One region of the Streptomyces sp. BJ20 genome, then DNA from elsewhere that is predicted to be linked to it. Evidence: riboswitches for the same ligand, from Rfam matches in the RefSeq annotation. Region 1 holds a riboswitch; each other region holds the start of a gene.
The links. Region 1 has a riboswitch for thiamine pyrophosphate ahead of thiC (phosphomethylpyrimidine synthase ThiC). Riboswitches for the same ligand answer to the same signal wherever they lie in the genome.

Region 1 (9,577 bases):
CAGGCTCCCCTCCGTTTCTGCCCGACGGCTCGTCAGCATGCCGAGCCCCAAGCCCTACGGAGCATCGGGGGATGCACATGAACAGCGTTCCGCAGCACCTGCTGAGCGAGGACCGCCAGGACTACGAGCGGATTCTCGATGAGGCGCTGCGCTCCGCACCACACAACCCGGAGCTGGCCGCGGTGGGACAGCGGCTCAACTCGGAGCAACTGCGCACGATGGCGCTCAGCGCCACCGCGCTCATCAGCGCGGCCGCGGCCACCGAGTACCAGCACTACGTGAAGGTCCGCGAGGAGGCCCGCAGGCCGCCCACGGTCGACCCGTCCGTGCGCGACGCGGGCACCGGTGAGCCGGGCGCCGGCGGCGCGGCGGGATTCGCCGCGTCGATGGGCGAGATGGCCGAGGCCGCCGGAGCGGGGGTGGCGGCGGTCGTCGCCGTCCTGGCGCCGGTCCTGGCCGGGACCGCCGCCGCGATATTCCTGCTCGTCGGCTTCGTGCTGCGGACGCTCGATTCCGAGAACGAGTTCGCCGGGACGATGCTGACCACCGGCTGGGTGTTCGGCGCGGTCACGGCGGTCGCCATCCTCGTCGCCGGAGCGGGCCTCCTGCTCACCGCGCTGCGCAACAAGCCCTCGGCGCTCGGGGGGACGTACCGCGAACTCGACGAGGAGGTCGCCCAGGCCAGGGACGCCTGGCGCGAGGCGCTGCTGGAACGGGGCATCGTGCCGTTCCTGCGGGAGGCGCTCGCCGACCCGACGGGGGCCACGGCGCTGCAGCACACGGCGCCGAACGCCCCGACCAGCCGCATCCCGCACCTGGGGTACGACCGGCCGGGCTTCTCCAGCCCCGACGACGGGAGGCACCGGGGCACCCGCCCCAGCTACTCCAGCCCGGACTACTCGAGCCCGGACTTCGGCGGTCCGGAACACCAGCCGGAGTAGCCGCCACGGCAGCGCGACGGGGCGCACGCCGGACGGCCGGCGTACGTCCCGGGGCCGGGGCGTCAGAGGATGCCCGCCCCGCGCGCCGCCTTGATCCACTGCGGGAACTCCGACAGCAGCCGGTCGTACAGCTCCGCGTCAGGGACCATGCTGATGTCGTCGACGGAGAAGAAGCCGACGTTGTCCACGCGCCGCCCGGGCAGCGTGTCGAACCGCTCCAGCACGCCGTAGTTGGCGTGCCCGAGTCCCACGAACTGCCAGAACACGGGCTCCTCGACGGCCTCACGCAGCTGCGTCTCGATCTCGGCGTTGCGGTAGACGCCGCCGTCGGAGAAGAACAGCACGAGCGTGGGGGCGGACGTCGGGTTCTCCCGTACGTACGCGCGCACCTCCGCGATGACCTTCTGCTCCTCGTTCTGGATGCCCACGTCGCGCATGTCGGCCTGGCTCGGGTCGAGGCCCCTCTTGCGCTTGCGCCGGAACAGGGAGATCTCCCCCACGCGGACGTGCAGCCGCAGCCACTCGGGAAGCTCCCCGAGCCGCAGGTCCGGCAGCCGGGCGGGGTGGGTGGCGAACGTCCAGGCCTGCATCTCCCCGTCGTCGTCCAGCTGTGCGGCGACCGCCGCCATCCGCTCGACGACGTCGGCGACGACGCCCTTGGAGTACAGGAAGGACATCGACCCGGAGGCGTCCAGCACGAGGATCACGCGCGCGGTGACGTCGGCGGCCCCGTGCTTGCGCAGACTGACCGCGACCTGCTCCTTGCGCAGCGACAGCCGCTTGCGCATGTCGACGGGCAGCTGCTCCTCGCCCTTGCTGAGGCGGGTGGCGCCGGACGGGGGCGGCGCCGGGGCGGCCGGTGGAGGGAGCAGCGGCACGGCGACGAGGGGCGCCTGGGCAGGGTCGTCGACGGTGATGCCGAAGTCCGTGGCGAGTCCGGCGAGGCCGGAGGCGTACCCCTGGCCGACCGCGCGGAACCTCCAGGCGCCCTGCCTCCGGTACAGCTCGCCGCCGATGAACGCGGTCTCGGACCCGGCCGCCATGTCGAAGCGGGCGATCGGGGCGCCCGAGGCGGCGTCCAGCAGCCGCAGCACCAGTCCGGGCGCCTGCCCGAACGTCCCGCCGTCGGCCGACGCCCCGAGCACGATCCGCTCGACGGCCGGCTCCACCGAACGCAGGTCCACCTCGACGGTGTCGGTGGCGGTCCCGTCGGCATGCTGCTTGCCCAGGTACCGCACGGCCCCGGAGGCGTGCCGCGGCTGGTTGTAGAACACGAAGTCCCCGTCGTCACGCACCCGCCCCACCGACGTCAGCAACAGGGCCGACGCGTCGATGTCGGGCACCCCGGGCCCCGCCGCCCATACGAGCTCGGCCCGCACCACGGGCGCCTCGACGGAACAGTTGGACCCCTTGCTCATCGCCCACACAGCCATGGCCCCAGTCTGCCCACACCCGCCGATTTCCACGAGGTGACCCACGGGTGCCGCCCCGGCACGTCGTGCAACCGGGACCGGCAGTCCCCCCACCCCGGCCGTCGGGTCACTCACGGCGTCCTACGATGCGTCAGTCCTCCGGGCGCCTCCCGGTCACCTGTACAGCAAGGAAGCTCGATGCGCCTGTCCAGCCAGCTCGGGAAGGCCGCCGTCGGCGTGGTGGCGCTGTCTCTCCTCGCCGGGTGCGCAGGGGAGAGCGACGCGGGCGGGGCGCCGGAACGGACTCCGGAGAGGCCGACCTCCTGGATCGACCTGCCGGTGAAGGCCGACGCGCGGAACGTCGTCCACACGGACGCCGACGACCGGCCGCACGCGGTCCGGATCACGGTCAGGAGCCTGGTCCGGGGCACCGAGGAGGACATGCGCGGGGACCGTGTGGACGAGGGGCTGAAGGGGACGGTTCCCCACTACCTCACCTTCGAGGTCACCAACACCAGCCCGAGGACGATCCCCGACGCCTTCATGGTGGACAGCGATCTCCTCCTCATCGGCACCGACTGGGAACACGGGCAAGAGGTCCACGTCAGTGGCGGGAGGCCGGGGGGCGTCGATCTGCCGTGCGCGAATCTCCCGCCGGAGACACTGGCGCCCGGCGCCTCCTACGAGACCTGCGTGACCTACGCACTGCCCGAGGGCGTCGGCGTGCTGTCGGTGATGCACTACGCCGGCGGCTACCTCGACGAGACGGGCGCCGTCGCGGTCTGGCCCGTCGACGGCGGCCTGGAGACAGTGTCCGCCGGGCTTGCGGAGCCAGGGGACGTCATCCCCGTCCGGCACGACGCCGACGCGGACGGCATCCTCGAATTGCCGGCCACGCTGGTGTCCGTACGCCGGGGCAGCACGGCAGACGTCAAGGGCCCGGATCTCCCGCTCACCGCGGAGGAGCGGCACGGCGTGCCGTACTACGTCTCGGTCACCTACACCAACACCGGTACGTCGGACCTCTACAACGACCAGTCCGGTCGCATTCGCCTCCTCACGCAGCACGGTCGGCAGATCCCGGAGAAGAGCCACAGTTTCGTGGACTCGGAGGTCCCCGGCTGCCCTTCCGACTGGATGTTCGCGACTGTCCCGACGGGCGAAAGCGTCACGCAGTGCAGCATTCACGTGGTGACGGGCCAGGCTGAGAAGCCGTTCGCGGTGGGTTTCGACCAGGCGGAGCGGGCGGGTCTGGTGGTCTGGAGAGCCGACGTGCTCTGAGCCGCCGGCAGGGCGGCGGTGCCGACATCCGTGTGGCCGCCGGCACCGCCTCACCTCCGTCAGTCCGCGATGGGCAGGTACACGCGGTTGCCCGCCTCCGCGAACTCGCGGGACTTCTGGGCCATGCCCTCCTCGATCTCCGTGCGGCTTCCGCCGTGCTCGCGGCGGATGTCCTGGGAGATCTTCATCGAGCAGAACTTCGGCCCGCACATGGAGCAGAAGTGCGCCGTCTTCGCCGGCTCCGCCGGGAGGGTCTCGTCGTGGAACTCACGGGCCGTGTCCGGGTCGAGGGCCAGGTTGAACTGGTCCTCCCACCGGAACTCGAAGCGCGCGTCGGACAGCGCGTCGTCCCACTCCTGGGCGCCCGGATGCCCCTTGGCGAGGTCGGCCGCATGGGCCGCGATCTTGTAGGTGATCACGCCGGTCTTCACGTCGTCCCGGTTGGGCAGCCCCAGGTGCTCCTTCGGCGTGACGTAGCAGAGCATGGCCGTGCCCCACCAGGCGATCATCGCTGCGCCGATGCCCGAGGTGATGTGGTCGTACGCGGGCGCGACGTCCGTCGTGAGCGGGCCGAGCGTGTAGAACGGCGCCTCCTCGCAGATCTCCTGCTGGAGGTCGATGTTCTCCTTGATCTTGTGCATCGGGACGTGTCCCGGGCCCTCGATCATGGTCTGCACGTCGTGCCGCTTGGCGATCCGGTTCAGTTCGCCCAGCGTGCGCAGCTCCGCGAACTGCGCCTCGTCGTTGGCGTCCGCGATGGACCCCGGCCGCAGACCGTCGCCGAGCGAGTACGTCACGTCGTACGCGGCGAGGATCTCGCACAGCTCCTCGAAGTGCTCGTACAGGAACGACTCCTTGTGGTGCGCCAGGCACCACGCCGCCATGATCGACCCGCCGCGCGAGACGATGCCCGTCTTGCGGTTGGCGGTGAGCGGCACGTACGCGAGCCGGACGCCCGCGTGGACCGTCATGTAGTCCACGCCCTGCTCGGCCTGCTCGATGACCGTGTCCTTGTAGATCTCCCAGGTCAGCTCCTCGGCCTTGCCGTCGACCTTCTCCAGCGCCTGGTAGAGCGGCACGGTGCCGATGGGGACGGGGGAGTTGCGCAGGACCCACTCGCGGGTGGTGTGGATGTTGCGGCCGGTGGAGAGGTCCATGACCGTGTCGGCGCCCCAGCGGGTCGCCCAGGTCATCTTCTCCACCTCCTCCTCGATGGAGGACGTGACCGCCGAGTTGCCGATGTTGGCGTTGACCTTCACCAGGAACCGCTTGCCGATGATCATCGGCTCGCTCTCCGGGTGGTTGACGTTGGCCGGCAGCACCGCGCGGCCCGCCGCGATCTCCTCGCGGACCACCTCGGGGGAGACGTTCTCCCGGATCGCCACGAATTCCATCTCGGGCGTGATCTCGCCCCGGCGCGCGTACGCGAGCTGCGTGACGGCCTTCCCCTCACGGCCCCGGCGCGGCAGTCGCGGCCGGCCGGGGAAGACCGCGTCGAGGTTGCGCAGTCCCCCGCGCGGCGAGGTGTGCTTGATCCCGTCGTCCTCAGGACGGACGGGACGGCCCGAGTACTCCTCGGTGTCGCCGCGGGCGACGATCCAGTTCTCGCGCAGCGGGGCCAGTCCCCGGCGGACGTCGGTGTCGACGAGTGGATCGGTGTACGGGCCCGATGTGTCGTACAGAGTGACCGACTGCCCGTTGGTGAGGTGCACCTGACGGACCGGCACCCGCAGGCCGGGGCGGCTGCCCTCGACGTACGCCTTGTGCCAGCCGATGGACTTCCCGGCCTCCGCGGCCTCCGACGTCTCGGTCGGGTTCTGCGTGGAGGCAGGCGTGCGTGTGTCCTTGTTGGTCATGAGACCTACTCCCTACGCCGGCATTACCCGGTAACAGGTTCGGCGGTCGACGCAGCGGCTTCCGTCTGCCGACGCCCCGTGTGAAACATCACCCGCTGTCGGTGATGTTTCACGTGGAACATCGCTGGGACGGAGGTCAGCGCCCTCTCAGCCCGGTGCTCCGAGCTCCCGCGTGTACAAAAGGTGCCTCCACGCTAGCGTCATTTCTGGCGCGCTGAACAGAGGGCCCCCTTCCTTCTTGCGATGATCGGTCGGTGACCTCGAACTCTCCGCCTCCGTTCCCGCCGTCCGAGCCACCGCACGGTGCCGACGCCCAGCCCGGGCACGGCCCCGGGCAGTGGCATGGGCACGGTCCCGGGCCGGGACGCACGGGATCGCACGAACACACCGGTTCGCACCGGGGCTCGGCCACGCCAGGGACGCCGGGTGACACCCCGCCCACGACGACGGGGCACGACCATGGGCGCGGCCACGGTCATGCTCCGGTCCCCAGCCACGGGCACAGCCACAGTCACGGTCCGGCCGCCCCCGTCTCCCGCCATCTCCGCAAGGTCATCGCCGCGGTCCTCATCCCCTTCACCGCGGCGGTCCTCGTCGGCCTGGCCGTGCTGTGGCCGGGCGGCGCTCCCGCCCACGAACGCACCGGCGTCGGCTTCGACCGGCAGACGCAGCAGGGCACGGTCACCGAGGTGGTCGCGGTGGACTGCGCCTCCGCGAACCCTTCGGCCGGCGTCCCGACCGGTGACACCTCCACCGCCGAAGGGTCCTCGGCCCAGCAGCAGGCGAACGGCACCTGCAAGAAGGCGACGATCCGGGTCGACACCGGCAAGGACAAGGGCCGGACGTTCACCGAGATCGTGCAGCCGGACCAGTCGCGGCAGCTGAGCCAGGGCCAGGGGGTCGTCGTCGCCTACGAGCCCTCGGCGCCGGAGGACCTCCAGTACTCGGTCGCCGATGTGAACCGCCGCTTCCCGCTGGCACTGCTGGCCGGTGTCTTCGCGCTCGCCGTGGTGGCCGTGGGCCGGCTGCGGGGCGTGATGGCGCTGGTCGCGCTGGCGGTCAGCTTCCTGGTGCTCAACTTCTTCATCCTGCCGGCGATCCTGCAGGGCTCGAACCCGCTGGTCGTGGCGGTCGTGGGAGCGAGCCTGATCATGCTGCTCGCGCTGTACCTCTGTCACGGGCTGTCGGCCCGCACCTCGGTGGCGGTGCTCGGCACCCTGGTCTCGCTGCTGCTGATCGGCATCCTGGGATCGGTGTTCATCGACTGGTCGGCCCTTACCGGCAACACCGACGACAACACCGGCCTGATCCACGGTCTCTATCCCGACATCGACATGAGCGGCCTGTTGCTCGCGGGTGTCATCATCGGCTCGCTCGGCGTCCTGGACGACGTGACGGTCACCCAGACGTCGGCCGTGTGGGAACTGCACGAGGCCAACCCGACGATGGGCCGCCGCGCGCTGTACCGCGCGGGCATCCGCATCGGCCGCGACCACATCGCGTCCGTGGTCAACACCCTCGTCCTCGCCTACGCGGGCGCCGCGCTGCCGCTGCTGCTGCTGTTCTCCGTGGCGCAGAGCGGTGTGGGAACGGTCGCCAACAGCGAACTGGTCGCGGAGGAGATCGTGCGCACGCTGATCGGCTCGATCGGCCTGGTGGCCTCGGTACCGGTGACCACGGCCCTGGCCGCGCTGGTCGTGTCGGCGGACCGCCCGGCGGACCGTGCCCCGGTGCCCGGGCAGACGGCGGCGCACGACCAGGCCGTCGGCCATGCGCCGGGTCCCCGGCCGTCCATGGCGCGCGGCGGACGCGGTCGCCGCCGCAAACGCTGACCCAGCCACAGGTGGGGGCCGGGGGCTCACCGAAGCGCTACGCCACCGGCCCACCCGGTCGGCTCAACGCGTCAGCCGGCGCTCTGCTCCGCGAGGATGCGGTCGAGCGCGTCGTCGAGGTGGGCGTCGAAGTCGGCGAGCGCCCCTTCCTGCCCTAGCGGCACCAGCTTGTCGGTGCGGTCGAGGAAGGCCACGAGCGGGGCGGTCGACGAGCGGAACAGCGCCTGGTCGCTCCCGACCTGGAGCCGGATCAGCACCTCGCCCAGGGTGTCGGGGTCGACCGGCGCGACCCGCACATCGCCCTCGCCGCAGGGCCTGCCCACGCCGTCGACCAGCAGCTCTCTGCCGAACGCCCACGTCACCGGGGCGTCCCCGGGAAGATGGAAGGTCAGCCGCACCGCGTAGGGATCGCAGGTGTCATAACGCAGCTCCACCGGAATGCGGAAGGAAAGCTCTTCCGACACGAGAAAGCTCATCATGACCTCTGCCTGTACGGATTCGCGCATCGCCTACCCCGTCATTCGCCGCGGACTGGCCGGACATGGCCCCTGGCACCAAAGGGAATCTTGCTGAACGTACACAGCAGATCACAAGGAGTGAGTTTTCAGATACTGATAGACAGCGCCAGCGAGCCCAGCAGGCAGCGCATTTCGGCCTGCAGCCGCTGGATCGTCGGGAGGAGACGGTCGGCCTGGTGCACGGGCAATGAGACGGCCACGGAGGCCGCCGCGGCGCCGACCCTGAGAGGGACCGCGGCGCACACCGTCCCCAGCGCGTACTCCTGACGCTCGATCACCACGTCGGTCTCCCGAGCGCGTTCAAGGCGCCGCAGGAGGCTCGCGGCGTCGCGCACCGTGTAGGGGGTGACCGGGCGCACCGGGTAGCGGTCGAGGTGGTCGCGCCGGGCCGCGTCGTCCAGCTGCGCGAGCAGACACTGGCCGAGGGCGTGTGCGTGGGCGGTCTCCCGGAAGTCGGCCCACTCCTCGACGGCCGGGCTGGCCGGGGTGTCGGCGACGCCGATCAGGCCGATCTCGCCGTCGCGGTAGACCGCGTAGTAGACGGGGACGCCCACCGCGTCCCGCCAGCGGGCGAGGGTGTCGGTCACCGTGCTGCGACGTTTCTGCTGGGCTCCGCTGCTGCTGAGCCGCTCGGCGGCGTCACCGAGGAAGAACAGCCCGCGGTCGCGCCGCAGATAGCCCTCGTGCACCAGGGTGCGCAGCAGGTGGTAGGCCGTGGGAAGCGCCAGTCCGGTCTCCCGGGCGAGCTGCTTGGCGGGGGCGCCGTGCTCGTGCGCGGCGACGGTCTCCAGCAGGCGCATGGCGCGCTGGACCGAACCGATGAGGGTCGCGCCGGGAGCCGACGTGTGCGGCGCCGGCGAACGGGGCTGCGGGGGGACCGCGGTCCGTGGGGCGGGGGCGGTGCCAGTCGTGGCCAAGGGTCACTCCCGTAACGCGAGGGGGCAGCCCGTGCGGGGAACACGGGTGGTGGGGTCGCCGCTCGCGGGGACCTGCCCCGCGTCGAGTTCCGGACTCTAACCGTCCGTCACCGCACGCAGGAGGCCCTGCGCGGAAACTTCCCCCACCCGAGGGAACCGGCGTGTCCCGTTACCGCCCCGCCGGTTCCCGCCGGCTCACCAGTCGCGCGACGAGGAACTCGCCGTGAACTTGCGCACCACGTAGATCAGTCCGCCGACCAGGGCGACGAAGACCAGCGCCTTGAAGAGCAGGCCGATGACGAAGCCGACCACGCTCGCTATCAGGCCGCCGAACACCACCAGGGCGATGACCGGCACCGCGATCCACTTCACCCACCACGGCAGTCCCGTGAAGATCTCTCGCATGGCCTCGTCCTTACCTCTCCGCCCGCTGCCTGCCGGGTCGTGTCGATGATGTCCGCTCTCGATGCTAGGGCTGCCCAGGGTCGGACGGGGGCCTCGGATCCCTTGTCCTCCCCTGACCCGTCCCCTAGGGAACCCCGAGTCACTGCCTCAGCTCTCCGGCGGAGAGAACACCACCAGGACCCGCAGGTCCTCGCTGATGTGGTGGAACTTGTGCGGCACCCCGGCCGGCACGTAGACGACGCTGCCGCGTGCCACCTCGGTGGTCTCCGTGCCGACGGTGATCGAGGCGCGGCCGCTGACCACGAAGTACACCTCGTCCTGGCCGTGCGGCTGCTGCGGGTCCTGGGCACCCGCGTCCAGGGCGTAGAGACCGACCGACATGTTCCGTTCCCGCAGGAACTGCAGGTACGCCCCG
Region 2 (9,577 bases), 5.8 Mb from region 1:
TACGCGTGGCTTTGCCGAGCCATGTGTACGGGACCAGGCTGCGAATCCCCCGTCGCTATTCCGCTTAGGAACGGCGTCCATCCGGAATGCCCGGCAGCTTGCTCTCACTGGAGGGCAAGTCTTTCCCCCGCCACTGGCGAGGGAGCGCCGCTCATTCTTTAGGGGAGGTCTCCTTAGCTTCTTAGTTCCCGTACCCGCACCAACTTCGAACTGCTGGGCGGGCTGCGGAAGAGTAGTGTGGGTCTGTAGAAGTCATGATACACAAAAATCAGAGCGTGTCACGACTGAGATCATGTCCCACAAGTTCCACCTTGTGGGTCTGCTTGTAATCGACGCGGCCCTGTCTGTAGGACCCGGAACGCAGTCGAGGTCAAGGCTCGGCACCCCTCCAGCGTTCTCCTGCGCGTAGCCGGGGGGCGAACGACGCCATAGCGCTGGTGACGCTCACATCCGTGCCGCATGGAGTTGGCTTCCCGACGCTTGGGGTCGTTTTAAGTAATGCGGTCTTCCTGGGTGCGGACCAGGTCAAGGTCCGGCTCGACGAGTGGCTCGCAGCAGGCGAGTGATCATCCCTGGGCCGTCTCTGGGCCGTCCGAGGGCACCCAAGGGCGACCATCGACGACCAACGCCGACAGGTGTGGCAGCCGACACCCGCAGCTCACCCATCCGGATCTGCGACACTGGTACAGCCATGCCTAAGCCCGGAGAACTTACATTCGTCGCGCCGCGCGGAGTCAAGAAGCCGCCGCGGCATCTTGCCGATCTCACGCCTGCCGAGCGCAAGGAGGCGGTTGTCGCGGTCGGTGAGAAGCCGTTCCGTGCCAAGCAGCTCTCGCAGCACTACTTCGCGCGGTACGCGCACGATCCGGAGCAGTGGACCGACATCCCCGCCGGTTCGCGCGGCAAGCTGCAGGAAGCGCTGCTTCCCGAGCTGATGAGCGTCGTGCGGCACCTGTCCACCGACCAGGGGACGACCCGCAAGACGCTGTGGAAGCTGTTCGACGGGACGCTCGTCGAGTCCGTGCTGATGCGGTACCCGGACCGGGTCACCATGTGCATCAGCTCGCAGGCCGGCTGCGGCATGAACTGCCCGTTCTGCGCGACCGGGCAGGCGGGGCTGGACCGGAACCTGTCCACCGCCGAGATCGTGCACCAGATCGTCGACGGCATGCGGGCGCTCCGCGAGGGCGAGGTTCCCGGCGGGCCCGCGCGGCTCAGCAACATCGTGTTCATGGGCATGGGCGAGCCCCTCGCCAACTACAACCGCGTCGTCGGCGCCATCCGCCGCCTCACCGACCCCGAGCCCGACGGCCTCGGCCTGTCGCAGCGCGGGATCACCGTGTCGACGGTGGGGCTCGTCCCGGCCATCCACCGGTTCTCCGACGAGGGCTTCAAATGCCGGCTGGCGATCTCGCTGCACGCCCCCGACGACGAGCTCCGCGACACCCTCGTCCCCGTGAACACGCGGTGGAAGGTGCGCGAGGTGCTCGACGCCGGGTTCGAGTACGCGGCGAAGTCCGGGCGCCGGCTGTCCATCGAGTACGCGCTGATCCGGGACATCAACGACCAGGCGTGGCGCGGTGACCGGCTCGGGCGGCTGCTCAAGGGGCGTCCCGTGCACGTCAACCTCATCCCGCTCAACCCGACGCCCGGCTCCAAGTGGACCGCGTCGCGGCCCGAGGACGAGAAGGCGTTCGTCGAGGCGATCGCCGCGCACGGTGTGCCGGTGACGATCCGGGACACCCGTGGTCAGGAGATCGACGGGGCGTGTGGTCAGCTCGCCGCCACCGAGCGGTAGTCTGACCGGCGTCAACACATCTGCATATTCCGACAGGGGAGCGCCACAGCGCTGAGAGTGCGGCACCGGCCGCAGACCCTCCGAACCTGGCCCAGGTCATTCTGGGTAGGGAGATCGGTCATCACTCGAGCTGTTGCGCCCTGCCCGGGCCCCGACCGGGGATCCCGGGCAGGGCCGCGTCTCTTCCTGGTCACTCCAGGAGGAATCAAGTGGGCATCACCAAGAAGGTCACCGTCCTGGCCGTCGGGCTGGGGCTCGTCACGCTGTCCGCCTGCGGGTCGTCCGGCGGGGACGGCGGCGGCAGCGGCGAGGGCTCCAAGACGGTGACCCTCGTCAGTCACAACTCGTGGGCCGTGTCCGAGGACGTCGTCGCCGCCTTCGAGAAGCAGTCCGGTTACAAGCTCAAGGTCCTTGAGGACGGCGACGCCGGGCAGGCCGTGAACAAGGCGATCCTGACCAAGGACAACCCCCAGGGCGACGTCTTCTTCGGCGTCGACAACACCCTGCTGTCCCGCGCCCTCGACAACGGCCTCTTCCAGTCCTACGAAGCCAAGGGCTCCGACCTGATCCTGCCCGAGTACCGGGTCGACGAGGAAGAGCACCGGGTCACCCCCGTCGACACCGGTGACGTCTGCGTCAACTACGACAAGGCGTGGTTCGAGAAGAAGAAGCTGACCCCGCCCGAATCCCTCGACGACCTCGTCAAGCCCGCCTACAAGGATCTCCTCGTCGTCGAGAACGCCGCCACCTCCTCGCCCGGTCTCGGCTTCCTGCTCGGCACCGTCGCCGAGTACGGGGACGACGGTTGGGAGAGCTACTGGGGGAAGCTCAAGGACAACGGCGTCAAGGTCGTCGACGGCTGGGAGCAGGCGTACAACGAGGAGTTCTCCGGCTCGGCCGGCGGCAAGAAGGCCAAGGCCGACCGCCCGCTCGTCGTGTCGTACGCCTCCTCGCCGCCCGCCGAGGTGATCTACGCCGACCCGCGGCCCGACACGGCGCCCACCGGCGTCGCCGAGGGCACCTGCTTCCGGCAGGTGGAGTACGCGGGCCTGCTGAACAACGCCGAGAACCCCGAGGGTGGCAAGGCGCTGCTGGACTTCATGGTCGGCGAGACCTTCCAGGAGGACATGCCGCTCAACATGTTCGTCTACCCGGTGCGTGAGGGCGCCCAGGTGCCGGAGGAGTTCGTGAAGTTCGGGCCGCAGGCGAAGGAGCCGCGGACCATGGACCCGGCGAAGATCGCCGAGAACCGTGACCAGTGGGTCAAGTCGTGGACCTCGCTCGTACTGAAGTGACCCCGCCCGACGTGAGCCCGCCCGAGGCGAGCCCGGGCCGCCCCGGCTGGTGGCGCCGGAACGCGGCCCGGCTCGGCCTCATGGCCGTGCCGGCCGCGTTCTTCGCCGTCTTCTTCGCCTATCCGGTCGCCGCGATCGTCGCCCGGGGGCTGAAGGCCGACGGCGGCTGGCAGCCCGGGCGGATCGTGGACGTGCTCGCGCAGTCCGACATCCGCCAGGTGCTGTGGTTCACCACCTGGCAGGCGCTCCTCTCCACGGCCCTCACCCTGGTGATCGCCCTGCCCGGCGCCTACGCCCTGGCCCGCTTCGACTTCCCCGGCAGACAGGTGCTGCGCGCGGTGATCACCGTGCCCTTCGTGCTGCCGACGGTCGTCGTCGGCACGGCGTTCATGGCGCTCGTCGGGCGCGGCGGGCTGCTGGACGAGCTGTGGGGCGTGCGCCTGGACACCACGGTCTGGGCGATCCTCCTCGCCCATGTCTTCTTCAACTACGCCGTCGTCGTCCGTACCGTGGGCGGGCTGTGGGCGCAGCTCGACCCGCGGCAGGAGGAGGCCGCGCAGATGCTCGGCGCCTCCCGCCTCACCGCCTGGCGGACCGTGACCCTCCCGGCGCTCGCGCCCGCCGTGGCCGCCGCCGCGCTGATGGTCTTCCTCTTCACCTTCACGTCGTTCGGCGTGGTGCAGATCCTCGGCGGACCCGCCTTCTCCACCCTGGAGGTGGAGATCTACCGGCAGACCGCCGACCTCTTCGACCTGTCCACGGCCGCCGTCCTCACGCTGATCCAGTTCGTCGCCGTCGGCGCGATCCTCGCCCTGCACGCCTGGACCGTGCGGCGCCGGGAGACCGCGCTGAGGCTGGTCGACGCCTCGGTGACCGCCCGCCGCCCGCGCGGGGCCGGGCAGTGGGCGCTGCTCGGCGGAGTCGTCGCCACGGTCGTCGTCCTCCTGCTGCTGCCGCTCGCCGTGCTGGTGCAGCGGTCCTTCGGCGGTGCCGGCCTCGCCTACTACCGGGCGCTGACCGAGGCGGACGGCGGCGTCTTCCTGGTCGCCCCGATCGAGGCGATCGGCAACTCCCTGCGCTACGCCGTCACCGCCACCGTGATCGCCGTGGTGATCGGCGGTCTCGCCGCCGTCGCGCTGACCCGGCGGGACGCGGGACGGCTGGTGCGCGGCTTCGACGCGCTGCTGATGCTGCCCCTCGGCGTGTCCGCGGTGACCGTGGGCTTCGGCTTCCTCATCGCCCTCGACGAACCCCCGCTGGACCTGCGCGCCTCCTGGATCCTGGTGCCGCTCGCGCAGGCGCTGGTCGGCGTCCCCTTCGTCGTACGGACCATGCTGCCGGTGCTGCGCGCGGTGGACGTGCGGCTGCGGGAGGCGGCGTCGGTGCTGGGGGCGTCGCCGTGGCGGGCGTGGCGGGAGGTGGACCTGCCGCTGGTGCGGCGGGCGCTGCTGATCGCCGCCGGGTTCGCCTTCGCGGTGTCGCTGGGGGAGTTCGGGGCGACGGTGTTCATCGCGCGGCCGGACAACCCCACCCTGCCGGTGGCCGTGGCACGGCTGCTGGGACGGCCCGGGGACCTCAACTACGGGCAGGCGATGGCCCTGTCGACGATTCTGATGATCGTGTGCGCCGTGGCTCTGCTGGTGCTGGAGCGGCTGCGGACCGACCGGACGGGGGAGTTCTAGATGCCGACCGACAGCCAGCCGCCGACCGGCAGCCAGTCGCCCGCCGACAGCCGGCCGCCCGCCGGCAGCCAGCCGCCCGCGGACAGCCTGCCGCCCGCCGTCAGCCAGTCGCCCACCGACAGCCCGCCGCCCACCGACAGCCCGCCGCCCGCCGGCAGCCGGCCGCCCGCGGACAGTCTGCTGCGTCTCGAGGACGCGACCGTCCGCTTCGGCGGCCGGGCCGTGCTGGACTCCGTCGGCCTCGATGTCGCCGAGCACGAGATCGTGTGCGTGCTCGGGCCCAGCGGCAGCGGCAAGTCCACACTGCTGCGCGCGGTCGCCGGACTCCAGCCGCTGGACGCCGGGCGGATCCTGCTCGACGGACGGGACCAGGCGGGTGTGCCCGCGCACCGGCGGGGCGTCGGGCTGATGTTCCAGGACCACCAGCTTTTCCCGCAGCGGGACGTGGGCGGCAACGTGGCCTTCGGCCTGCGCATGCACGGTATGCCGCGCGCCGAACAGATTCGACGCGTGCGGGAGTTGCTGGACCTGGTCGGGCTGCCCGGTGCGTCCGGGCGGGGCGTCGCCGCCCTGTCCGGGGGTGAGCAGCAGCGGGTGGCGCTGGCCCGCGCGCTCGCGCCCAGCCCGCGGCTGCTGATGCTCGACGAGCCGCTCGGCCAGCTCGACCGGTCGCTCAGGGAGCGGCTCGTCGTCGAACTGCGTGAGCTGTTCGGCCGGTTGGGCACCACGGTCCTGGCCGTGACGCACGACCAGGGCGAGGCGTTCGCGCTCGCCGACCGGGTGGTGGTGATGCGCGACGGGCTGATCGCCCAGTCCGGCACGCCGCTCGAGGTGTGGCAGCGGCCCGCCGACGCCTTCGTGGCCCGCTTCCTCGGCTTCGAGAACGTCGTCGAGGCGACCGTCACCGACGGCGTCGCCGTCACCCCCTGGGGCAAGGTGCCGGTGCCGCGGGACGCCCCCGAGGGCACGCGGCCGCTGCTGGTCCGGCCGGCCGGGGTACGGCTGGTCCCGGCCGGGGAGGGACTGCGCTGCACGGTGACCGCGCGCACCTTCCGCGGCACTCATGTCGCCGTGCGCCTCCAGCCGGAGGACGCGCCCCCGCTGGAGGCGGCCTGCGCGCTCAGGGACGCGCCGGAGGTCGGGGACGTCACCGGCGTGGAGTTCGACGGCGCGGAAATCGCTGTGCTGGGCTGATCGTCGCTGCCTAGGGTGAGCGGTATGACACGTCTGGCCCACGAGCGCTACTGCGACGAGATCGCCCATCAGGTCGGCGAGTTGAGGTCGGTGGTGACCTCGGGGACGGACCTGTCCCGCGCCGTGCCGACCACGCCCGACTGGTCACTGGAACAGCTCGTACGGCATCTCGGCGGCGCCCTGCGCTGGGTGGCCCTGATGGTGCGGACCGGGGCCGAGAGGGAGACCCCCGAGGAGGACGTGCCGGGCTTCGACGGGCCCGAGGCGCGCGGGGACGCCGCCGCGCTGGACGCCTGGCTGGCGGAGAGCGGCGACCTCGTCGTCGGCGCGCTGAGGGAGGCCGGGCCGGACGCCCGGGTGTGGAGCTGGGCGGGCGTCGCGAACGCGGGCTTCTGGGCACGCCGTATGACCCATGAGGTGACCGTGCACCGCGCGGACGCCACGCTCGCCGCCGGACTGCCCTACGACGTCGCGCCCGAGGTGGCCGCCGACGCGGTGGACGAGTGGCTGGAGATCGTGGAGTGGGCGCAGCGGACACTGCCCGACGACGAGGTGCACGGGCTGCGCGGACCCCTGCGCACGATCCATCTGCACGCCACCCACACCGCGCCCGACGGAGCAGCGGAGTGGCTGATCAGGCTGGACGAGGAGGGGGTGTCCTGGAGTCATGGCCACGAGAAGGCCACGGTCGCGCTGCGCGGGCCGCTCACCTGGGTGCTGCTCGCCTTCTACCGCCGCGTCCCGCTGGACGACCCCCGCATCGAGGTCCTCGGTGAGCGCGCGGTGCTCGAACACTGGCTGGAGCGGGCCACGTTCGGCTGACGGCCACCTCGACGGCGAGCGGCCCGCCCCCGGTCTCGGGGACGGGCCGCAGGCGTTTCCGTGAGGCGTCAGCGCTGGCTGTTCGCCCCGCGGCGGCGCATGCCGAAGAAGACGGCGCCGCCACCGATGGCGACCAGGGCGGCCGCGACACCGGCGATCACACCGGTGTTGGAGTTGGCGCCGGTCTCGGCGAGGTTGGACTCACCGGCCGGGGACGGGGCGTTGTCCGACGTGTCCGCCGGGGGAGCGGCGCTCTCGCTCTCGCTCTCCGACGGGGCCGGGCTCGGCTCCTCGCTCTCCTCGGCCGGGGCCGAGGTCTCCTCCGACGGCGTCGGCTCGGGGGCCGGGGACTCCTCCTCGTCCTCCTTGCACGGCGTCGACGGCGTCACCAGGTTCGGCTTGATGTCCTCGTCCACGTACGGCTTGGCCGTGACGTGGATGCGGTACTCGGCGTTGGGCTTCCAGTCCTCCTCGAAGGTGATGGTGGTGCCCTCCTTGGAACCCCGGACCACCTGCTCGCCGACCTTCTCGATGTCGGCGCCGTTGTTCTGCAGGAACACGGTCACGGTCGCGGGGACGCCGGCCGGGTCGACGTCGGTGACGGTGATGACGCCCTTGTCACCGTCGCACTTGGCCTCGGCCGAGAACTCGTTGATGTTGCACGCCGCGGCGTTGCCGGCGGCACCGAGCGCGAGCGCGGCGGACGCGGAGACGACGCCGAGGGCGCGCACGGAGCGGGTCACGGTACGGCGTGATACGGACAGAACTGCCACGTTTGTCCTTTACATGATGCGCAAATGCGGGGGGTTGAGGGAGGCGTGATGGAGAATCAGCACTCCCATGAGGCTCCCAGGTCTATAAGCGCCGCATAAGTAGTGTCAACGCATATGCCTACCGGGGACCCGGGCTTTGCCTATTTGTTAACCACCCGCACGTTTACGCGCCCTTGGGACCGCATCGATCCGGCCGCAGCGTCCGAGAACGGTCACCGACCGTGAACGGAGGCGCAGTTGGGACGGCGGCAGGGCGACAACCCTGCCGCCACCCTACGTTGGCCTCAGCCCTCCACGGCCGCCGGGTCCATCCAGACGACCTCCCAGGTGTGGCCGTCGAGGTCATCGAAGGAGCGGCCGTACATAAAGCCGAGGTCCTGGGTGTCGCCGGCCACGGAGCCGCCCGCCGCCAGGGCCTTCTCCACCAGCTCGTCGACCTTCTCCCGGCTCTCGGCGCTCAGCGCCAGCAGCACCTCGCTGCTCGTGCGGGCGTCCGCGATCTCCTTCTTCGTGAACTGCGCGTACTTCTCCTTCGTCAGCAGCATCGCGATGATCGTGTCGCTGATCACGACGGACGCCGTGGACTCGTCGCTGAACTGCTCGTTGATGGAGTAGCCGAGCGCCGTGTAGAACGTCCGCGACGCGTCGATGTTCTCGACGGGCAGGTTCACGAAGATCATCTGCTGGTACATGACGGGGCCTCTCCCTGTAAGTGTTGCCGTTCGAGGGGGTAGACCCCGGGGCCGAGCGGAACTCATCGCCCAGGGGGAAGGTTTTTTCGGCCGTCTCGGCTCAGCCGCCCAGCGGCCACGCCGACAGCTCGGCCACCGCCACGGTGAGCGGCCCGAACAGGGCGAGCAGCGCGGCCGCGCGCAGGGCGGCGGCCCGGCGCAGTGTCCCCGCGGGCGCCCCCAGCCGCCGCAGCGAGGCCGTGGTGTCCGCGTGCGCCTGCTTCGCCTCGACGGCCGCGGTGAGCAGCGTCGCCACCGTGCAGCCGGCCACCAGCAGCACCCCGAGCACCACGAGCGGACCGGCCGACGGGTCGTCCCGGTCGTGCAGCGACGCCATCGCGTACGCGGCCGACACCACGGCGCAGACCACGCCCAGCGGGCGTCCGATGCGCGCCGCCTCCGTCATCAGCACCCGCCCGGCCAGCAGCCGCAGCGCACCCGGCCGCACCGCCTGGAGCAGCCGGCCGCACAGATGGGTGAGCCCGGGGCCGACCAGGGCCAGTCCGAGAGAGGTGAGGGCCAGCCCGAGGAACGCCGCCGGACCGCCCTCGGAGCCGGTACGGCTCGTCAGCGCCTCCACCGCCAGCCCCACCGCGAGCACCGCGATCCCCCAGGGCAGCCCCGACGGGGCGGCGGTCGGTACCGGGGGCGGGACGACGGCGGGGGAGCCGTCGGCGGCCTCCGCGCCGGTGACCTCGGCCGCGTCGGCCGGTGCTCCGTCCTGTTCCCGCGCGGGCGCCTCCGTGTCCGTGCGCCGCCCGCGCGCGGCGGCCCCGAGCTGCCGGCCGAACCGCCCGTACGCGCCGAAGGACTCCCGCACCGGGGTGCGCCGATAGGCGCCGAACCGGCCGTACGCCCGTGCCGCCCGGCCCGCGCCCGAAACAGGCTCGCGCGGCCGCAGCGTCATCGCCGCCGCGGCCGACGCGCTCAGCGGCACCAGGGCCAGCAGTGTCAGAGCGGCCGGCAGCGGCAGGGGACGCCCGGCGGCCAGGAACTCCTGCGCGTCCCCGCCGAGGGACATGCCGGTCAGGTCGCCGCGCAACTGGAGGAAGACCAGCAGCGCCAGCACCGAACCGAGTACACAGGACAGGGCCGTGGTCGCCGCGGAGACGGCCATCAGCTTGACCGGGCCGAGCCCGACCGCCGACAGACCGGGCCGGGGCCGGGTCGCGGGATCGGTGCGGGCGACCGCGACCGCGAGATAGACGGTGGCCGCCAGCGGGGCCGTGCACCAGGCCAGCCGGAGCGCGGAGGCGGCGGGGTCGGGGTGGCTCAGCGCGTG
Region 3 (9,577 bases), 1.7 Mb from region 1:
TAGGACAGACCGACGGAGTGCAGACCGCCGGCCACGGGGACGTGACTGCCGATCGGGTTGCGGGCGGGGCCGGACGGGTGACTCTTCACCCGTCAAGGGTGTCACGGACGCGCGCGCCACCCGGACGGCCCCCTCCGTCACCTGATCCTCAGGGTGATCGTCGAGCCCTTGGGAGCGGTCTCGCCGCCGTCCACCGACTGGTCCTTGACGGTGTCGCCGAACAGGCCCAGCAGACCGCGGTCCTCCTTCACCCCGAACCCGGCGCCCTCCAGCTTGTCCCGGGCCTCGTCCACGCTGTCGCCGACGACGTCCGGCACCTCGACCATCTCCGGGCCCTTGGACAGCGTGAGGGTGACCGTGTCGCCCTCGGCGGCCTCACCGCCGGCGCCCGGGGTCTGCCGGGCGACCTTGCCCGCGTCGTGCTCGGAGTGGATCCGCCCGTCGGCGATCTCCACCTTGAGCCCGGCCTCCTCCAGCTCGGCGCGCGCGTCCTCCGGGTCGTCGCCCGTGAGGTCGGGCACGTCCACGGGGCTGCCCTTGCTCACCGTCAGCTTCACCGCGGTGCCCGCCCGGACCTCGGTGCCCTTGCCCGGCTCGGTGGAGATCACCGCGTCCCTCGGCACGGAGTCGCTGAGCTCGCGGGTCACCATGCCCGGCTCCAGGCCTTCGTCCTCCAGCAGCGACCTGGCCTTGTCCAGGCGGTAGCCGTCCAGGTCGGGCACCCGCACGGTCTCCGGGCCCTTGGACACGGTCAGGGACACCGAGGCGCTGCCGCGGACGCGGGCGCCCGCCGCCGGGTCGGTGCTGATCACCTTGCCGCGCTCGACGGTGTCGCTGTACGCCTCCTTGACCTCGCCGACGTCCAGTCCGGCCTCGGCGAGCCGGTCGCGGGCCTCCTGCTCGGTCTTCGACAGCACCGGCGGGATCTTCGTGAACTGCCCGGAGTTGATGTACCAGACGCCGGCGCCCAGGCCGAGCACCAGCAGCACGGCCACGACGATCGCCGCCGGGCCGCGGTGCAGCGCCGTGCGGCGCCGGGGCGGCAGCGGGGGAGGGGACTGCAGGCGGCTGGTGCGGTGGACGCGGTCCGCGCCGTCGTCGTCCTCGTTCACCGGGAGGGGGCGCGGCACGGTGAGGGAGCGCGGGATGACGCTGGTGCGGTCGTCGGCGTTGTCGTGCTCCGCGGACAGCGCCTGCGGGGGCATCGCGTCGAGCTGCTCGTCGGTGAGCCGGCCGCGCGTCTCGCGGGTCAGGGCGAACAGCGCCACCGCGTCGGCCGGGCGGACCTCGGCGTCGCGCGCGGTCGCCGCCCCGACCAGCGAGTCCAGCACCGGCGCCAGACCGGGCACCACCGCGGAGGGCGGCGGCACGTCGTCGTGCAGATGCTTGTAGAGGACGATCGCGGGGGAGTCGCCGTCGTGCGGCTTCTCGCCGGTCAGCATCTCGTAGAGCAGGATGCCGCAGGCGTACACGTCGACGCGGGGGTCGGCGGTGCCGTGCTCTATCTGCTCCGGGGCCAGGTACGACACGGTGCCAAGCACCGTGCCCGTGCTGTGGGTGACCGTGTCCACCGAGCGGACCAGGCCGAAGTCGGCGACCTTGACCCGACCGTCGTCCCCGATCAGCACGTTCTCCGGCTTCATGTCGCGGTGCACGAACCCCGCGCGGTGGGCGGCGCCAAGCGCGGCCAGCACCGGCTCCAGGATGTCCAGCGCGGCCCGCGCCTGCAGCGCCCCGCGCTCCCGCAGCACGTCCCGCAGGGTGCAGCCCGGGATGTACTCCATCGCGAGGTAGACGTACCCTCCGTCGGTGCCCTGGTCGAAGACCTGGACGACGTTGGGATGGGCCAGCCGGGCGACGGACTTGGCCTCGCGGATGAAGCGCTCCACGAAGCCGGCGTCGGAGGCCAGGGAGGGGTGCATCACCTTGAGCGCGAGGATGCGGTCGAGGCGGGTGTCCAGGGCCCGGTAGACCGTGGCCATCCCGCCGACGGCGATCCGCGCCTCGACGCGGTAGCGGCCGTCGAGCACCTGCCCGACCAGCGGGTCCTGAAGGGTCGTGTCCACGCAGCGAGTCTACGAGTCCGCGAGGACAGCCCCGGCCCGTTCAACCGCCGTTGGAGCGGACCTGTGACCTGTGTTACCCGGCCGCGTCCGAATCGCATCCGGGGCACAGGCCCCGAGGCCGGTTCCCCGGACGGACCGGAACGCTGCCGTCCGTCGTCAGAACGCGGGCCGTTCCGGGTCCAGCTCCGCCCGGCCCCCGACCGGCGAGGACGCCAGAGCGAAGTGGCGCCGGGGGATGCGTCCGGCCCGCCGCGCGAGCCGCCCCGCCTCCACCGCGCTCCGCATCGCGGACGCCATCAGCACCGGCTCCTGGGCGCGGGTCACGGCGGACGCCAGCATCACGCCCGCGCAGCCCAGCTCCATCGCCAGCGCCGCGTCCGACGCCGTGCCGGCCCCGGCGTCCAGGATCACCGGCACGCCCGCGCGCTCCACGATCAGCTCGAAGTTGTGCGGGTTGCGGATGCCGAGGCCGGAGCCGATCGGCGAGCCCAGCGGCATCACCGCCGCGCAGCCCACGTCCTCGAGCTTCCGCGCCAGCACCGGGTCGTCGTTGGTGTACGGCAGCACCGTGAACCCGTCGTCGACCAGCGTCTCCGCCGCGTCCAGCAGCTCCACCGGGTCCGGCAGCAGCGTGCGCTCGTCCGCCACGACCTCCACCTTCACCAGGTCCGTGCCCAGCGCCTCCCGGGCCAGCCGCGCGGTGAGCACGGCCTCCCCGGCGGTGAAGCAGCCGGCCGTGTTCGGCAGCACCTCCACGCCCAGCTTCCGCAGCACCGACAGCACCGACCCCTGCACCGTGGGGTCCACCCGCCGCATCGCGACGGTCGTCAGCTCCGTGCCGGACGCCACCAGCGCCCGCTCCAGCACGTCGAGGCTCGGCGCCCCGCCGGTGCCCATGATCAGCCGGGACGTGAAGGTCCGGCCGCCGAGGACGAGGGGATCGTCGGCCATGGTCAGCCTCCTTGGACGGCGGTGAGGACCTCCACCCGGTCCCCTTCGGACAGGGGGGTGGCGGGCCACTGCGCGCGCGGGACGACGGTTTCGTTGAGGGCGGCGGCCACCCCTGAGGGGGCCGTGGTGAGCGACCTCACGACGAGGTCGAGGGCCGTGCCGGGCGGCACCTCCCGGGGCTCGCCGTTGACGGTGACGGTGACCGTGGTGACCGGGGCGTTCATACGGACTGCTCCGCGAGGACGGGGGCGCCGAAGCGCCGCGGGGTGAACGGGAGGGCCTCGTCGGGCAGCTCGCCGCCGGTCAGCACCCGCGCCATGGCGTCGCCGGTGACGGGCGTCAGCAGCACGCCGTTGCGGTGGTGCCCGGTGGCCAGCAGCAGCCCGTCGAGGCGGGTCGGGCCGAGCAGCGGCGCGTTGTCGGGTGAGCTGGGGCGCAGTCCCGCGAGCGTCTCGTTGAGTGGCAGCTCGGTGAGGCCGGGCACCAGTTCGTGGGCGTCGCGCAGCAGCTCGTAGACACCGCCCGCGGTGACCGTGGTGTCCCAGCCCATCTCCTCGCTGGTCGCGCCGATCACCAGCTCGCCGCTCTCGCGCGGCACCAGGTAGACGTGGCTGCCGCGCACCACCGCCCGCACCGTGCGGCTCAGGAACGGCCCGGGACGGTCCGGCATGGTCAGCCGCAGCACCTGCCCCTTCACCGGACGCACCGGAGGCAGCACCTCCGCGGGGACGCCCGCCAGCCGCCCGCTCCAGCTGCCGCCCGCCAGCACCACCTGGCCCGCGCCCAGCTCTCCGCCGTCCGCCGTGACCACGCCGGTCGCACGGTCGCCGGTGACGACGAGCCGCTCCGCCCAGGCGCGGTGGAGCGTGACGCCGGCCCGCTCGCAGGCGGTGAGCAGCGCGGACGCCAGCCGGCGCGGGTCGATCTGGTGGTCGCCGTCCACCCGCAGCCCGCCGCGCACACTTGGCGCGAGCATCGGCTCCAGGCGCCGGCACTCCCGCCCGGTCAGCCACTGCGAGTCCAGTCCGGAACGCTCGTGCAGGGCGTGCAGTTCGCGCAGATGAGCGCGGTCGTCGGCGTCCAGCGCCACGGCGAGGGTGCCGCAGCGGCGGTAGCCGAGGTCCTGGCCGGTGCAGTCGGACAGCTCGGCCGCGAATTCGGGGTAGCGGCGCGCCGAGGCCAGGTTGAGGCCGAGCAGCATCTGCTCGCCGTGGTGCAGCTCGGTGACGGCGGCCAGCATCCCGGCCGCCACCCGGGCGGCGCCCCCTCCCGGATCGGGGTCCACGACCGTCGTCGCGAGACCGGCCTGCGCGGCCCGCCAGGCCGTCACCAGACCGATGATCCCGCCCCCGACGACGAGGACGTCTGCGGTACGCGTGGGCGACATGGGCGTCTCCTCCCTTCGCCGGCATGACCCGGATCAGGTTCGTACGGTCGGAGGCCGCCAGCCTCCCTCTCAGCCCGGTGCGTCCGGGCTCCCGCGAGTGCGTGTACGCGAGCCACCCTAGCCCGCGCCGAGCCGCACCCGTAAGGGACCCCGCGCGGCAGCGGTCCGGCGTGGCGGGCACGGGTGTCTATGGTGAGCGGGTGAGCGAGCAGACGCAGGAACCGGGAGGGGCCGCGCCGCGCCGGGTCGTGGTGGCGGGCGCGGGCATGGCGGGCGTGCAGACCGCGGCGGCGCTGCGGGAGCGGGGCTTCGCCGGCGAAGTGACGCTGATCGGCGCGGAGCCCCACCAGCCGTACGACCGGCCGCCGTTGTCCAAGGCGGTGCTGCTGGGCACCGCCGAGAGCTCCGCCTTCGACGTGGACTTCGAGGAGCTCGGGGTCGAGCTGCGGCTGGGCTGCGAGGTGACCGGCCTGCGCCCCGGCGACCACGCACTGGACACCGAGGCCGGACCCGTCCCGTACGACGTGCTGGTGATCGCCACCGGCGCGGAACCGCTGCGGCTGCCCGGCGCGGAGGGCGTGCCCGGCGTGCACCTGCTGCGCACCCTGGACGACGCCGAACGGCTGCGGCCGGTGCTCGCCGCCCGGCACGACATCGTGGTCGTCGGCGCCGGCTGGATCGGCGCGGAGTTCGCCACGGCCGCCCGGGAGGCGGGCTGCGCGGTCACCGTCGTGGAGGCCGAGGAACGGCCGCTGGCGGGCGTGCTGCCCGCGGAGGTGGCCGAGCCGATGACCGCCTGGTACGCGGAGGCCGGCGTCACGCTGCGCACCCACGCGCGCGTGGCGCGCGTCGAGCCCGGCGCCGTGCTCCTCGACGACGGCACCAGGCTGCCCGCCGGCGCGGTCGTCGTCGGCATCGGCGCCCGTCCCGCCACCGCCTGGCTGGCCGGGTCCGGGATCGCCCTCGGCGCGCACGGCGAGGTCGTCGCCGACGCGCACCTGGCGACCTCCCTGCCCGACGTGTACGCCGTCGGCGACTGCGCGTCCTTCCCGTCCGCCCGCTACGGCGAGCGCCTCCTCGTCCATCACTGGGACAACGCCCTCCAGGGGCCGCGTACGGTCGCCGCGAACATCGTCGGCGGGGCCCAGGGCCGCGAGGTGTACGACCCGGTGCCGTACTTCTGGTCCGAGCAGTTCGGGCGGTTCGTGCAGTACGCCGGTCACCACGCGGACGCCGACCGCACGGTGTGGCGCGGCGACCCGGCCGACCCGGCGTGGAGCGTGTGCTGGCTGCGCGGGGACCGGCTGGCCGCGCTGCTCGCGGTGGGGCGGCCCCGGGACCTGGCGCAGGGGCGGCGGCTGATCGAGTCGGGCGTCGCACTGGATCCGGAGCGGGTGGCGGACCCGGCGCGGCCGCTGAAGTCGGCGACGGTCTGACCGACTCGCCCGCGCGCTGGGACGGGGCTGACTTCCGACTGTCGGTGGCAGGTGGCAGGCTTGTCCCGTGACCGAGATTGACGCAAAGATCGATGCTCTCGTCCCCGCCTGGCTCACCCTCCCCGACATCGCCGAGAAGCTCGGCGTCGAGGTGACGCGCGTCCGGCAGCTGGTCAAGGAGGGCCAGCTCATCGCCGTGCGCCGCGGTGAGAACCGCGCGCTGCACGTCCCCGCCGCCTTCATCGACGGGGACAAGGTCGTCAAGGGCCTGACCGGGACCCTGACGCTCCTGCGGGACGACGGCTTCACGGTCGAGGAAATGCTGGAGTGGCTCTTCACCCCCGACCCCAGCCTGCCGGGCACCCCCGCGCAGGCCCTCGCGGAGAACCGCGGCACGGAGGTGAAGCGCAGGGCCCAGGCCCTCGCGGTCTGACCGACGACCCGTAACCCCTCAGGGACGCGGTGGCCCTTCCCTGAGGGACGCGGTCAACCGCGCGCCCAGCCCCCACGGACCCGCAGGCGACGGACGGCGCGCGGCCCGGGCCCGCCCGCACGGTCCGACCGGCGCCCGGGTGACACCCTCAGGGGCGCGAGGAACTGCGCGCTCAACCCCCACGCACCCGCAGGCGACGGACGTCCCCAGGGGCGCGGGGGACTGCGCGCTCACCCTGACGGCCCCGCAGGCGACGGACGGCGCGCGGCCCGGGCCCGCCCGCAGGGTCCGACCGGCTCCCGGGTGACACCCTCAGGGGCGCGGGGAACTGCGCGCTCAACCCCCACGCACCCGCGGGCGACGGACGTCCCCAGGGGCGCGGGGGACTGCGCGCTCACCCCCCACGCACCCGCAGGAGGCAGACGTCCCCAGGGGCGCGGGGAACCGCGCGCCCACCCTCACGCACCCGCAGGGAACACCCCGCCCGGGAGCGGCGCGAGCCGCCGCTCCCGGAGCCCGCGCGCCGACAGGCACCGCATAGGGTTCCGCCGACGGGCCCGCCCGGCCCGTGCCGACGCGACGACCCCCGGGGGACCCACATGACCGCCACGACCGACAGCCCGCGCACCCACCTCGCCGACGCCCGCGTCTACCTCTGCACCGACGCCCGCAAGCGCCAACGCGACCTCCCGGAGTTCCTGGACGCCGTGCTCGCCGGCGGCGTCGACATCGTGCAGCTGCGGGACAAGGGCATGGAGGCCGCCGAGGAGCTCGAGCACCTGGCGGTCCTCGCCGACGCCTGCGCCCGGCACGGCAAACTGCTCGCGGTCAACGACCGCGCCGACGTCGCCCACGCGGCCCGCGCCGACGTCCTCCACCTGGGTCAGGGCGACCTGCCCGTCCCCGCCGCCCGCGCGATCGTCGGCGACGGGACCCTGATCGGCCGTTCCACCCACGCGGAGCAGGAGGCGGCCGCGGCCGCCGTCCAGCCCGGCGTGGACTACTTCTGCACCGGCCCCTGCTGGCCCACCCCCACCAAGCCCGGCCGTCCCGCGCCCGGCCTGGACCTCGTCCGGTACACCGCCGGGCTCGGCACCGACCGCCCGTGGTTCGCGATCGGCGGCATCGATCTCGCCAACCTCGACCAGGTGCTGGACGCAGGCGCCCGCCGGGTGGTCGTGGTCCGCGCCCTCTCCGAGGCGGACGACCCGGGCGCCGCGGCCGCCGAGCTGGCCCGTCGCGTGCGGGAGGCCGCGGACGCCGGCTGACCGGCGCCGCGGAGACCAGGGCGTCTCAAGTTTGTCCACACTGTGGACGGCAAGTCGGCAAATCAGACAAATATCCCGCTTCTGGTTGGGGGGCCGCCCACCCGTGGCTACCCTGCCCGTATGGCCCTCGGAACCGCATCCACCAGGACGGACCGCGCACGCACCGTGCGCGACATGCTCGCCAGTGGGAAGACGACGTACTCGTTCGAGTTCTGGGCCCCCAAGACGGAGAAGGGCGAGCGGAACCTCTGGAACGCGCTCCGCAGGATCGAGGCCGTCGCGCCCAGTTTTGTCTCCGTGACCTACGGCGCGGGCGGCTCCACCCGCGCCGGCACGGTGAAGGCGACCGAGCGGATCGCCGCCGACACCACCCTCACCCCGGTCGCCCACCTCACGGCGGTGGAGCACTCCGTCGCCGAACTGCGCAACATCATCGGCCAGTACGCCGACGCCGGGATCCGCAACATGCTGGCCGTGCGCGGCGACCCGCCCGGCGACCCGATGGGCGCCTGGGTCCCGCACCCCCAGGGCCTCACCTACGCGGCCGAACTGGTCCGTCTCATCAAGGAGTCGGGCGACTTCTGCGTGGGCGTCGCCGCCTTCCCCGAGATGCACCCGCGGTCCGCGGACTGGGACGCCGACGTCGCCCACTTCGTGGACAAGTGCCGGGCGGGCGCGGACTACGCGATCACGCAGATGTTCTTCCAGCCCGAGTCGTACCTGCGGCTGCGTGACCGAGTCGACGCAGCGGGCTGCGAGACGCCCGTGATTCCCGAGGTCATGCCTGTGACCAGCGTGAAGATGCTGGAACGGTTGCCAAAGCTCAGTAATGCGGTGTTCCCCGACGCCCTGAAAGAGCGGATCCTCACAGCGAAGGACGATCCGGCGGCGGTACGCTCCATCGGTATCGACTTCGCCACGGAGTTCTGTGCGCGGCTGCTGGCCGAAGGAGTGCCCGGTCTGCACTTCATCACGCTCAACAACTCCACGGCGACGCTGGAAATCTACGAGAACCTGGGTCTGCACCACCCGCCGCAGGCCTAGACCGGTCGCACGCGCATACGACACACTGCGTAGCGACCACTGGGAGAGGGGCGTACATGGGCTGGACGGTCCTCTACATCGCGTTCGGCATCGTCGCGCTGTGGTTGCTGGGTGAGGTGCTGCTGCAGTACAAGGCGCGCCTGCGCTGGCGGCTGCTCGCCTTCGTCGGGTTCCTCGGCGTCGTGTTCGGCGTGCTGATCCCGTCCGTGGTGGTGATCGGACTGGGCGCCGCGGCCTTCGCCGTCGGGCAGACCTACGTCACGCTGTCGTTCCGCCGAGGCTTCCAGTCCGGCTGGGCGGTCAACGCGCCGCTGCTGTCCGCCGTGAAGGGGCGCCGCGACGAACCGACGCCGGAGGTCACCGACCTCGAGGCGTCCGGCGACCGCGCCGACGCGTTCGACACCGGTCCCGTGACGGCCGGTTACGGCGCCGACGACGACTACGACCGCGACGACGTCTTCACGCCGGCCGCCGACCGCCAGACGGCCGCGGAGTCCACCGCCGTCTACGAGCCGCAGCCGATGCCCGACGACACCGGCTCCTACGGCGTCTACGGCGACCAGGGTTACGCCGGCCAGGACCAGCACGCGAACCAGGACCAGTACGCGAACCAGGACCAGTACGCGGGCCAGGACCAGTACGCCGCGACCGCGCAGACCGCCGACCCCAACTACGCCTACGACTACTCCGGTTACGGGCAGCAGCAGGGCTACGACACCGGTCAGCAGTACGCCGCGTACTCCGACCCGTACGTCGGCAACACCACCTACGGCGGCGGCACGTACGACACGGGCTACACGGACCAGCAGTACGCCCAGCAGGGCTACGCGGCCCAGGATCCCTACGCGACGGGCGGCTACGGGGGCGAGACCCCGGCCGGCGGCCTGTGGGTGCCGCAGCAGCGCAGCGCCGACGACCCGTACGGCGGCGAGCTCCCGCCGGAGCAGCAGTACCCGTACCAGGACGGCGGCCAGCAGCAGGGCACCCAGGGC

Region 2: another riboswitch for thiamine pyrophosphate. It lies ahead of MTR79_RS07505 (thiamine ABC transporter substrate-binding protein); the one in region 1 lies ahead of thiC (phosphomethylpyrimidine synthase ThiC).
Region 3: another riboswitch for thiamine pyrophosphate. It lies ahead of thiO (glycine oxidase ThiO); the one in region 1 lies ahead of thiC (phosphomethylpyrimidine synthase ThiC).

Annotation. Positions count from the first base shown of each region.
Region 1 is NZ_CP094918.1:7,343,517-7,353,093, forward strand. Features, by position in the region: gene MTR79_RS33110 (hypothetical protein) at 72-941, shown strand; gene MTR79_RS33115 (VWA domain-containing protein) at 1,004-2,374, opposite strand; gene MTR79_RS33120 (hypothetical protein) at 2,552-3,634, shown strand; gene thiC (phosphomethylpyrimidine synthase ThiC) at 3,694-5,490, opposite strand; TPP riboswitch at 5,483-5,672, opposite strand; gene MTR79_RS33130 (YibE/F family protein) at 5,745-7,322, shown strand; gene MTR79_RS33135 (SsgA family sporulation/cell division regulator) at 7,394-7,828, opposite strand; gene MTR79_RS33140 (IclR family transcriptional regulator C-terminal domain-containing protein) at 7,927-8,661, opposite strand; gene MTR79_RS33145 (DUF5326 family protein) at 8,953-9,162, opposite strand; gene MTR79_RS33150 (cupin domain-containing protein) at 9,310-9,577, opposite strand, start outside.
Region 2 is NZ_CP094918.1:1,589,327-1,598,903, forward strand. Features, by position in the region: gene rlmN (23S rRNA (adenine(2503)-C(2))-methyltransferase RlmN) at 692-1,798, shown strand; TPP riboswitch at 1,823-1,928, shown strand; gene MTR79_RS07505 (thiamine ABC transporter substrate-binding protein) at 2,008-3,093, shown strand; gene MTR79_RS07510 (iron ABC transporter permease) at 3,174-4,775, shown strand; gene MTR79_RS07515 (ABC transporter ATP-binding protein) at 4,953-5,969, shown strand; gene MTR79_RS07520 (maleylpyruvate isomerase family mycothiol-dependent enzyme) at 5,994-6,791, shown strand; gene MTR79_RS07525 (LAETG motif-containing sortase-dependent surface protein) at 6,860-7,534, opposite strand; gene MTR79_RS07530 (VOC family protein) at 7,849-8,256, opposite strand; gene MTR79_RS07535 (hypothetical protein) at 8,357-9,577, opposite strand, start outside.
Region 3 is NZ_CP094918.1:5,643,285-5,652,861, reverse strand. Features, by position in the region: gene MTR79_RS25555 (deoxyribonuclease IV) at 1-89, opposite strand, end outside; gene pknB (Stk1 family PASTA domain-containing Ser/Thr kinase) at 138-2,066, opposite strand; gene MTR79_RS25545 (thiazole synthase) at 2,223-3,017, opposite strand; gene thiS (sulfur carrier protein ThiS) at 3,020-3,241, opposite strand; gene thiO (glycine oxidase ThiO) at 3,238-4,404, opposite strand; TPP riboswitch at 4,399-4,509, opposite strand; gene MTR79_RS25530 (FAD-dependent oxidoreductase) at 4,605-5,840, shown strand; gene MTR79_RS25525 (Rv2175c family DNA-binding protein) at 5,908-6,273, shown strand; gene thiE (thiamine phosphate synthase) at 6,873-7,541, shown strand; gene metF (methylenetetrahydrofolate reductase [NAD(P)H]) at 7,662-8,585, shown strand; gene MTR79_RS25510 (hypothetical protein) at 8,642-9,577, shown strand, end outside.